3 regions of the Idiomarina sp. HB genome follow, and region 2 is predicted to be linked to each of the others. Evidence: predicted binding sites of a transcription regulator. Region 2 holds the regulator's gene; each other region holds the start of a gene.
The links. The regulator LexA, encoded in region 2, represses DNA repair genes until DNA is damaged. The targets are predictions, from matches to a motif close to TACTGTATNNNNATACAGTA.
Positions count from the first base shown of each region.

Region 1: VBY75_RS05760 (ImuA family protein) is a predicted target of LexA. The motif match lies at 1,788-1,807, and genes of this name have one in related genera.
Region 3: VBY75_RS03950 (YebG family protein) is a predicted target of LexA. The motif match lies at 1,609-1,628, and genes of this name have one in related genera.

Region 1 is NZ_JAYLVU010000002.1:4,427-7,708, forward strand. It holds gene VBY75_RS05755 (Y-family DNA polymerase) at 1-1,177, opposite strand, end outside; gene VBY75_RS05760 (ImuA family protein) at 1,177-1,776, opposite strand; gene VBY75_RS05765 (acyltransferase) at 1,893-2,804, shown strand; gene VBY75_RS05770 (mechanosensitive ion channel family protein) at 2,817-3,282, shown strand, end outside.
Region 2 is NZ_JAYLVU010000002.1:293,400-296,681, forward strand. It holds gene coxB (cytochrome c oxidase subunit II) at 1-1,089, opposite strand, end outside; gene VBY75_RS07190 (SOS-response cell division inhibitor) at 1,392-1,829, opposite strand; gene lexA (transcriptional repressor LexA) at 1,826-2,443, opposite strand; gene plsB (glycerol-3-phosphate 1-O-acyltransferase PlsB) at 2,575-3,282, shown strand, end outside.
Region 3 is NZ_JAYLVU010000001.1:791,377-794,658, forward strand. It holds gene VBY75_RS03940 (DEAD/DEAH box helicase) at 1-245, shown strand, start outside; gene VBY75_RS03945 (M14 family metallocarboxypeptidase) at 288-1,199, opposite strand; gene VBY75_RS03950 (YebG family protein) at 1,266-1,580, opposite strand; gene VBY75_RS03955 (MFS transporter) at 1,715-2,899, shown strand; gene VBY75_RS03960 (flavin reductase family protein) at 2,886-3,282, opposite strand, start outside.

The DNA of each region.
Region 1 (3,282 bases), 290 kb from region 2:
GCGGTTTTTCCCCGGGCGGACGAGCAACCTCACTGTAGCCAGGACGAGGATCATCATTCACTGCCGGAGAAAATACGGCATTTTTGCCTAACTTTGCCTGTAGCCGGCTAATGAGCTGCAGAGTTTCATGCCGATGCTGTTGCGCTCCGAAAAATTGCTCATTGTGTTGCTCAGCACGCAATAATTCATTCGCCACCAGCCTAATTTCTATAACCGGCTCCGGCAAAGGGATGGATTCCATTTTCAACTGCAGTAAAGACAAGAAATTAGACCCTCGCCAACCCGGCTCAGCTAAAGCGACCGGAACAACTGAAGGAGGCTCATTGCGATGCTGCAGTTCAACTTTTACCTGCTGTACCACTTTCTGCCGTTGATAAAGAAAGTTCTCCAGCTCCCCAAATAGCCTTTTTAGCGGGAACAGTAACCCTTGCCAATGAGGGATCTCAGTCACCAGGTCTAAGCTTTGCTGAAAACTTTCCGGGGGCATAAAAAAGTGATGACTTTGTTGCTTCAGCCCTTGCAGCTGCTCCAGATGCAATAACGTTTCCAACCCTAATTGGCGGCCAACTTCCCCTCCGGGCAGTTGCATAAGCTCCCCCAGCAAACGAAACCCCGCAGCTTTGCTGTGCTTCTGCGCTTTCAGGCTTAAACCGGCATTCTGAATGGGTAACTCTGCCAGCAGATTAGCTTGCTTTTCAGCCAAAAGAGAAACAGGAGAGCCAGATTCGGCTAACAATTGCGCAGCTAATGAATTCTCTGCAACAGCCAACTGCGAAGTAACCGGTAATTCCTGAACTTTTTGCGCCAAGACATTAAATGCGCCATTACGCCCACCATACAATTGTTCCAGGCTGTTCAACTCAATTGCCAGCCCTTGCGGTGGGTACAACACCAGCTTGGCTGCCCACTGATACAAGTGGGTGGCCAACTGCTGCAGGGCTTGCTCTTCACGCTCTGACGAATACTCCATGAGCTGCAGCTGCTCACAAAGCGATATTGCCATAACAGTCTGAAGTTGTGGCCTTACACCACATTCCAATGCCCGCGCATTGCACTGCACAATAACAGACTGACTGCCCTGTAACTGATGAAACGCCAGAGGCAGTGTGTTGCTCTCAGGCTGTAACCGAACCCGGTTATCCAGCAGCAACTGAGGGAAATGACAATACAGCCACATTACTGAAGCGCTACGTTTTCCAATGGCCAGCCAGCTTTACGCTTTAACAAGTCCAGCGTGACGCCTGTTGTGGTCATCTTTACACGTAACCGATTAGAGTAAGCCCGGGCTTCTTCATTAACCGCTGGCTCACTCAGGACCACACCCATCTGTCCTGTTTGCGACGCTTTATACCAACGTCGGACACACTGAGCTGTCGTTGTTTTTTGCTCAAACCAACCCAGTGCCAAGGCATTTTTTGTTTGCAGTACCTGTTCAAAAGCCCAGGCTGCTTTTTCTGCATTCGTTTGAATGACTATCTGCATCGACTTGCTTAAGCCATAATAATGCAACCCCGCCGCCGACAGCCAGGCTGGAGGGTTTATCCAGAAAACGGGCTGATGCTGCTGCACGGCCTGCTTTACCAGCGGCAATAGCAAAGCCTGCTCAGAGAAGGGCGCTTGTAGCTGCCACTCATGCAAACCCGGGTATTGCCACCCGCCACCAAGCACTTTGTCCAGCTGCTTAAACCCCGTGCTTAGCGTTGCTGCCTGAGTGTCTGTCGTCTGGCCATGCCAGATAAGCCCCTGTTGGATAAGGGTCTGAATCTTTGTCTGCATAACGCCTCCAATACTGTACGTATATACAGTATCATTAATTTTTACTGGTTAGCAACAGACATCATTCCTGGCTTCAGTTATCATTTGCTCATTGTTTATGGTTAGGGCTGGGCGATATGCTGACATCAATACTTATTCCCTTCAGAGTGGTTATTAACTTTTTATGGGGATTAATCACCACCGCTATTATTGGTGTTTCAATTATTGGTATTGGTGTTTTTAAAGTGTTACTGCCATTTAAAACCCCTCAACGCATTTGTTCGCAGCTAGGAAACGGCTTATTCAGAGTCTGGGCATACTGTATGTCGATGATGTTTCAGCTGACCCAACGCATGGACTGGCACATTAAAGGTGACCTGGAACTCCATGAAAAGGGTTGGTATATGGTTATGGCAAACCACCGTAGCTGGGTCGATGTACTGGTATTAATGCACCTGACCCGCCGCCATATGCCAATGCCACGCTTTTTCCTAAAGTCACAGCTTATGTGGGTACCTATTATTGGCTGGGGCTGCTGGGTACTCGATATGCCCTTTATGAAGCGCTATTCAAAAGAGTTGCTAAAGAAAAAGCCCCATTTAAAAGGCAAAGACATCGCAACAACAACGCGTTCTTGCGCTAAATTCCGTCACATTCCCACAACAGTGGTGAATTTCTGCGAAGGCACACGGTTTACTCCGGAAAAGCACAAGAAAAAACAAAGCCCTTTTCGTAATTTGCTCCCTCCCAAAGCAGGTGGTACCGCCTTCTCACTGCAAATTATGGGCGGTCAGTTTGAAGCCATTCTGGACATTACCATTGTTTATCCGGGGAACGATAAGCGCCCGGTAGTCTGGCATCTATTAAGCGGACAGCTGAAAAACGTCTATGTTGATATACAGACATTGCCTATTACTAAAGACTTAATTGGTGATTACGCCAGTGACGAAGCTTTTAGGGCTCACTTTCAACAGTGGCTGAATAAACGTTGGCAGCAAAAAGACCAAACCATTGACGAAATGCGTAAGGAAATTCACAGCACCCGCTAAGGGAGTTTTATAATGGACTTTGAGTTTATAAAAGAGTGGCTTCAAAAATTCGGAATTGACAGTAACCTACAAGAGCTGAGTCTTGTTATCAGCTCATTACTCGTTTTAATAGGTTGTTACATTGCTTATGCCTTAGCCCGTTGGATTATTGATCACGCCATTGATCGGTTACTCAGCAAAGCACCTGAGCGTTGGTATAAAGCTTTAGTTAACAGTGGCTTTTTCAAGCGCTGTGCAAACCTGGCTCCTATTGTCGTAATACACAGCTTTATACCTATTCTGTTTATTGATGACTTCGAAAGCTGGCAGTCGCCGCTACGTACCGTTGTAGGGGTTTACCTCACCTGGGTTATCACCAGTATTCTTACCGCCTTAGCTAACGTTATTTCAATTGCCTATGACTACACCTATAAAGCAAGAGAAGTCCCAATTACGGGGGTTATACAGGTAGCCAAGCTCGTTTTGGTGCTGATGGCTA
Region 2 (3,282 bases):
CTGAATCAGCTGTCCGGTATCATTACCCCAAGCGTTACGCTCGTAGGTGATTACCGCAGCTAATTCGCGCATGGACAGCTGGCTTCCAAAGGCCTGCATAGCTGTGCCGGTTACGCCATTAACAACGATGTCTATGTGCTGATCTTTGGCTTCGGGATCCACAGAAACGCCGGAGCCCGCTAATGCAGGGAATACTCCGTTGACGCCCTGGCCGTTGGCCTGGTGACAAGCAGCACAGGTGCTGTTGTAAATTTTTTCACCGAGATCCATCAGTTCATCTTCCGACATCTCCATAGCAAGCAATTCTTGTTCACGTTCCCGTGCCGCCTTTTGCTCAGCTTCTTTCTCGGTAATCCATTTTTCATATTCAGCAGGTTCTTTTGCTATAACAACGACAGGCATGAAGCCGTGATCTTTACCGCAAAGCTCTGCACACTGACCGCGGTAAATACCGGGTTCGTCGACTTTAGTCCAGGTTTCATTAATAAAGCCCGGGTTAGCGTCTTTCTTAACGGCAAAGTCAGGAACCCACCAACTGTGAATAACGTCGTCTGAAGTGACCAGGAAGCGAACTTTTCTATCGGTTGGAATAACCAATGGACGGTCCACTTCTAACAAGTAGTTTTCGCCTTTCTCAAATTTATTATCAATTTGTTCTTGTTGAGTGGCTAAACGACTGAAGAATTCCACGTCGTTCTCAAAGTACTTGTAGTGCCATTTCCACTGCGAACCTGTTACCTGGACAGTAACGTCAGCATCGGAAGTGTCTTCCATGGCAATTAAGGTCGTTGTTGCAGGAATGGCCATGCCTACCAGTATAAGTAAAGGCACAATAGTCCAGGCAATTTCGACTTTAACGTTCTCGTGGAAATTTGCAGGGTTAGGGTTTTTAGACTTCCGGTGTCGGATCATCGAAATAAACATGAGACCGAATACGACCACACCAATTACACAGCAAATGTAAAAGATGGTCATGTGGAGATCGTAAACCCGGTTACTCACTTCAGTGACACCTTGGGTCAAATTGAGACGCGACTGAGCAGCAGCCGGTAGACTCGTTAGCGCCAATAGTGCCCACAAAGGCTTCATTTTCACGTGGCTTCTCCTCTTATTCTTCAATGAGACAGCAAATAATTTCGCTAGCCTGAAATAGAAGAACAAAGAGGTAAGCAGAAAAAGGTACAGCTTCTCCCCAGAAATCGCTTTCTCTACTGACTCTTTGTTGTAGTTATCGTTGTTATATTATTTTTATAGTCGGGTAGTGCATTTATTAACGAATTTACAACCAAAGATCCAGATCAAATCAAACAAATGCACAAAAAATAGACGGATCTGTTAAAAAAAGGCTGCAAAAGCAGCCTTGGGGGATAAAACACACAAACAAAGTGGGATTAGTGCAGGTGGGATGTCAGTGTGTTTTTATCAAACAGAAAATATTGTGTTTCACTCAATTTACTGGCCATACGGGCACGCTGCCAGGTACGGTTAGAAACTGAGTCCAAATAACCGATAACCATACTGCTGGTACCGGCCAGTAGAGCCTGTTCCAGCGCCCACTCGCAGCGTTCAGCTGAGTGGCTGCGCAACCAGCGAATTTGCGATTCAGCAACACCACAAGCAATAAGCTGTTGAATCACGTCTTTGTCGCCGCCAATAACCGTTACCCATTGGCTTGGCTTTTGTTGCAAAGCCTGCTGAACAACAGGGGACAGCTTGTCGACGTCAATTGCGTCCTGCGTGTTTTTAGTATCTAACTGGAACGATGGCGCTGTATTTTCGGCAGTCCAAAGACCTGGGTGATGTAATTTGTGCTGATGTTGAGTTTTCATAAGGTCGCTCCGTTTCTGATAACACCGACGGCAAGTCCTTCAATGGCAAAAACCTGCTCTGCCAGATTGACAGTAATGGTCGAGAAATCTTCATTTTCAGGATGAAGCAAAATAGTTTTTCCACGCTGTTCAAAACGCTTTACAGTGACATCGTCTTCTACGCGGGCAACGACTATCTGGCCGTTACGAGCTTGCTCGGTTTTATGCACAGCCAGTAAGTCGCCGTCTAAAATACCAATGTCTTTCATGCTCATGCCGTTTACTTTCAGTAAGAAGCTGGCAGCAGGATGAAATAGAGACTCGTCAATTTTGTAATGACCTTCAACGTGCTGTTCGGCCAGCAAGGGCTCCCCGGCTGCAACCTGGCCAATCAACGGTAGGCCATCAGCGATGTCGTAGTCATCGGCTACAAGACGAATACCGCGCGACATACCGGGTAAAATTTCAATAACCCCTTTGCGTGCCAGAGCTTTTAAATGCTCTTCTGCGGAGTTGGCAGAACGAAAGCCCAGCTTATGAGCTATTTCTGCACGCGTTGGCGGCATACCGGTGGCGTGTAGGTTATCCTTAATAAGTTCAAGGATTTCAGATTGTCTTGGTGTTAACGGGCGCATAATGTACCTGTTTATTTGTACAGTGATACTGTGAGTATATACAGGTAAATTCATTTCGCAAGTAATTTCTTGAACGACAAATTTAAACGAAGTTGGTATCCTATCTTTCTGTTTAAAACAGAGGTCTAAGTATGAAAGGAATAAGTCGCTTTTACCCAGTCTTTAAGTACCCGTTGCGTTGGTTAACACGCTTTCAGGAAATTTGGGACGGTACTGAAGAAGAGCATGAAACCACAATTGCTAAGCCCATTGTGTATGTCATGCGCTCAACGTCTAAAGCAGACTTATCCATTTTACAAAGAGCTGCAGCAAAACGAGGCCTGCCTGACCCGACCGAGCCTTTAGTGGTTGACGGTAAAAGCTATGACCGAATTATGTTCCTCGAAGAGTTTGCTGAAGAAACCTCCGAGCAGACCGTTTCAGAATTTCATCAATTGCTGACCTTACACAAAGACAATGCAGAGCTCGACGTGCAGCTTGTTCCTGCAGGTGTGTTCTGGGGACGTCAGGCCGGGCAGGAAGCCAATGCCGGTAACGCTATGACAGGTGACCTTGATAACCCGGGCCACTGGCGCAAGTTTTGGTTGGTGTTGTTTTCTGGTCGCCAGGTTTTACTTCGTTTCTCGCGAGCTGTCAGTCTGGGCACAATGGCACATGACCATGGTACCGATATGCGCATCGCCCATAAATTGGCGCGAGTTGCACGGGTGCACTTTGTGCGTATGCGTCACGCTGTTGCCGGTCCTAAGTTAAGTCACAGAAAAGAACTAATGGCAGCACTGATTGATACCCCTGCCTTAAAAAAGGCTGTAGCAGATGAAGCCCGGGGCAAGAAAATC
Region 3 (3,282 bases), on a different contig from region 2:
ACCGTATTGGCCGTACAGGTCGTGCCGGAAGTGAAGGTGAAGCAGCGTCACTGGTCTGTGTGGACGAGCATAAATTGCTACGTGACATAGAAAAGCTGACTAAAAATGAAATACCAAAAGAACTGATTCCAGGCTTTGAGCCAGACCCGAATATAAAGCCGGAACCCATTCAAAAGCCACGAACCGGAAGGCCTCAAAACTCACGCCGTGCACCTCGCCAAAAGCGGCCAGACACACGACGTTAATTGACTAACCAGGTTTACCGACCAAGTAACGAGGGTTGGGCTTTACTTTAAAAAGTCCAGGCCTCCGGTGACCGCAGCAACCTGAGCTTCTATACATTGCTCCGGGGTTGCTTTCGGGCTGTCCGGATAAACCTCTGTCGTAGTGGCATACTCAGCTTTACTAAAGCTAATACATAAGCCCATTTTTGCTGTAGGCAATAAAATAAGACCACGCTGGGCAATATCTTCACCTATTAGCTTATTCTCTTCGTCAGCATCGGCAATGTGCGTAACTTTTTCTACCGAATCCAGTACCGCCTTTTGAAAATCAGGGTAAGGCTTTTCAGAGTTTCCAACTAAGTAGAAGCCGTCAGGAATATTCCAGTTGGTATTCACCTTTCCGTCCATTGCCGCCTTTGCAGGACGAAACTCGCTGTTATCGGTATCGGTTGTTTCGTGCAGATCAATGTGAGCCAGAATATCCACACCTAAGCCAGCAATGTAATTCATAATGTTTGCACATTCACCGGCTGGCGAATCGGCTACAAACGAGCGGTTAGGATCAATAGCCGCAGGATTCCAACGGTTAATGGTTTCATAGCCCCACGGGCTCAAACAGGGTGCAACCACCACATTAAAGTCTGTTTGATACTCATTGGCTTTAGTCTCTATAAACCGCAGTGCTCCGTGAACACCACTGGTTTCATAACCATGCACACCACCAGTCACTAAAACCGTTGGTTTGCCCGCATCCCAGTTGTTAGTTCTGACCACAAACAAAGGATAAGTATCGCTTTCGTACGCAAGTTCACCATATTGCTCTACGTCGAAGTTCGCTTTAAAAGTCTCTATTTTGCTGACAACATCATCAAAGTAGGAACGCTTTTTGCTTTGCTCAGCTAACCATTGCGCTTTTTCTTCAACGCCCCAAGGGGTACCCGGTGTTCCTATATGGTAAATCGTTTCTTGCGTCATCGTTCGATCCTATTCATTAAAACCAGGTCACTATAGTATCAAAATATTTAACTCGTATCGTGCCCACTAAGCCGCTTTCGACGACGCTTTATCGTTTGATTTTGATGACTCAACTTTTTCCGCAGATACTTTCTCGGTTTTTGGTTTCTTTGGCTTTTTAGCACCTAAAGCTATGAGAACATTTTCTCGTTCTTTCGCCAAAAACAGCGCCATATCCTCAAGCTGCTGTTCATCAGTGAAAAGCTTGCTGTCTTTAATGAGAGGATTCAGGGCCTCAGCCATGTCCAAAATTTTATCGTGCGCATCGGCTTCAGCTTTTGAAGTGAATGTCATTTTCTCGGCTCCGTCGCGAATAACTACATACTGGGTTACTACAGCCATGGTATGGTCCTTTGCTGATGTGTAAATATACTGTTTATTTGTACAGTAAAGTCATAGAGATTGCAATAGCTGCTGCATTCGATAAACTGCGCAATCCTAACCGACTCAACTAATACAGGAAGCAAACCTGATCCATGACTCAGTTCTCTAAAGCACAGGTTCAACTAGCCATTTTTGCCATGGCAGTTGGCAGTTTTGCTATTGGCATTGGTGAGTTCGTCATTATGGGATTGCTACCTGACGTTGCTGCTGACTTCAACACTGACACCCGACAAACCGGCCATCTGATCAGCCTTTATGCGCTGGGTGTGGTTATCGGCGCACCGCTCATTACGATTTTATTCGCGCGTTTTCCGCGCAAACCCATGTTACTGGTGCTGTTGCTTGCTTTCGCGCTCGGTAACTTTGCCAGTGCATCAGCAGAAAGCTACCCCTTGCTTCAGGTTTTGCGTTTCCTAACCGGTTTACCTCATGGTGCCTATTTTGGTATTGCATGTCTTGTCGCCGCCGACATGGTTCGTAAAAATCAACGAGGTATGGCTGTCACCATGGTAATGATGGGGCTGACTGTAGCAATTTTAGTCGGTAACCCCTTAGCAACCTGGCTTGGGCAACTTATCGACTGGCGCACGGTTTACCATACAGTCGGCGCTTTAGGACTTCTAGCTCTGGTCATGATTTTATTTGTCGTGCCAAAACACCCTAATGAGAAAAGAACCTCGGCAAGGGGAGAAATGAAGGCTCTGCAGAACCCTCAAGTCTGGCTTACGCTAGCCATAGGCGCCATAGGTTTCGGCGGTATGTTTGCGGTATTAAGTTATATAGCCCCAACCCTAATAAACGCCACAGGTCTTGCTCCGCACTGGATCCCTGTTGCTTTATTAATATACGGAATAGGCTCTTTGGCAGGTAGCTTAGTCGGAGGCTGGGCGGCCGACCGCAATTTGAAACTGACTATTGGTGGCTCTTTGTTGTGGTCAGCAATTGTACTGGCGATTTTCCCGTTAACATTGCAAAGCCTCTGGACCGTCATGCCAATGGTGTTATTACTGGGTAGCGCGGCGGCTCTGGTTCCGGCGCTTCAGGTACGTTTGATGGACGTTGCAGGTGAAGCACAGACTCTGGCGGCGTCATTGAACCATTCAGCTTTCAACGCCGCAAATGCCTTAGGGGCCTGGCTGGGCGGGCTGGCCATTATTTCCCCTCTCAGTTGGCAAGGCACAGGCTGGGTCGGCTGTGCACTGTCTATTGTCGGTTTACTGCTGTTTTGGATAACCAAGAAGCACAGCCGTAAAGTACCTGACATTATGAGTCTTTAGAGCGCCCCTCGACATCCAGTTCTTCTAGTTTCTTATCGGGCTTGGCATAAGATAAACGCGCCGCCCGTTGAGTACTGTGATAGCCATCCAGACCCGAAATGGCCATGGTCCCTAAAGATTCAATATCAATATAACCGTCACTTTTCACCGCCTTTTCCTTAACTTCGACCCACCGAATTTCACCTACGATTAATGCCGTGTCGTTATGCTGTATAGGGATAACCTCCACCAGTTGCATGCCAATTCGCAAGGCACTTTCAGCAACATGTGGGGCATGAAAACCGTCTTCAAATTCTGGTGTAAGACCACAGGCTTCAAACTCTGAAACTTCCCGGTCGTACCGTGCTGATGTCTGGTGAGCTTTCTGGAAAAACTCTTCACTC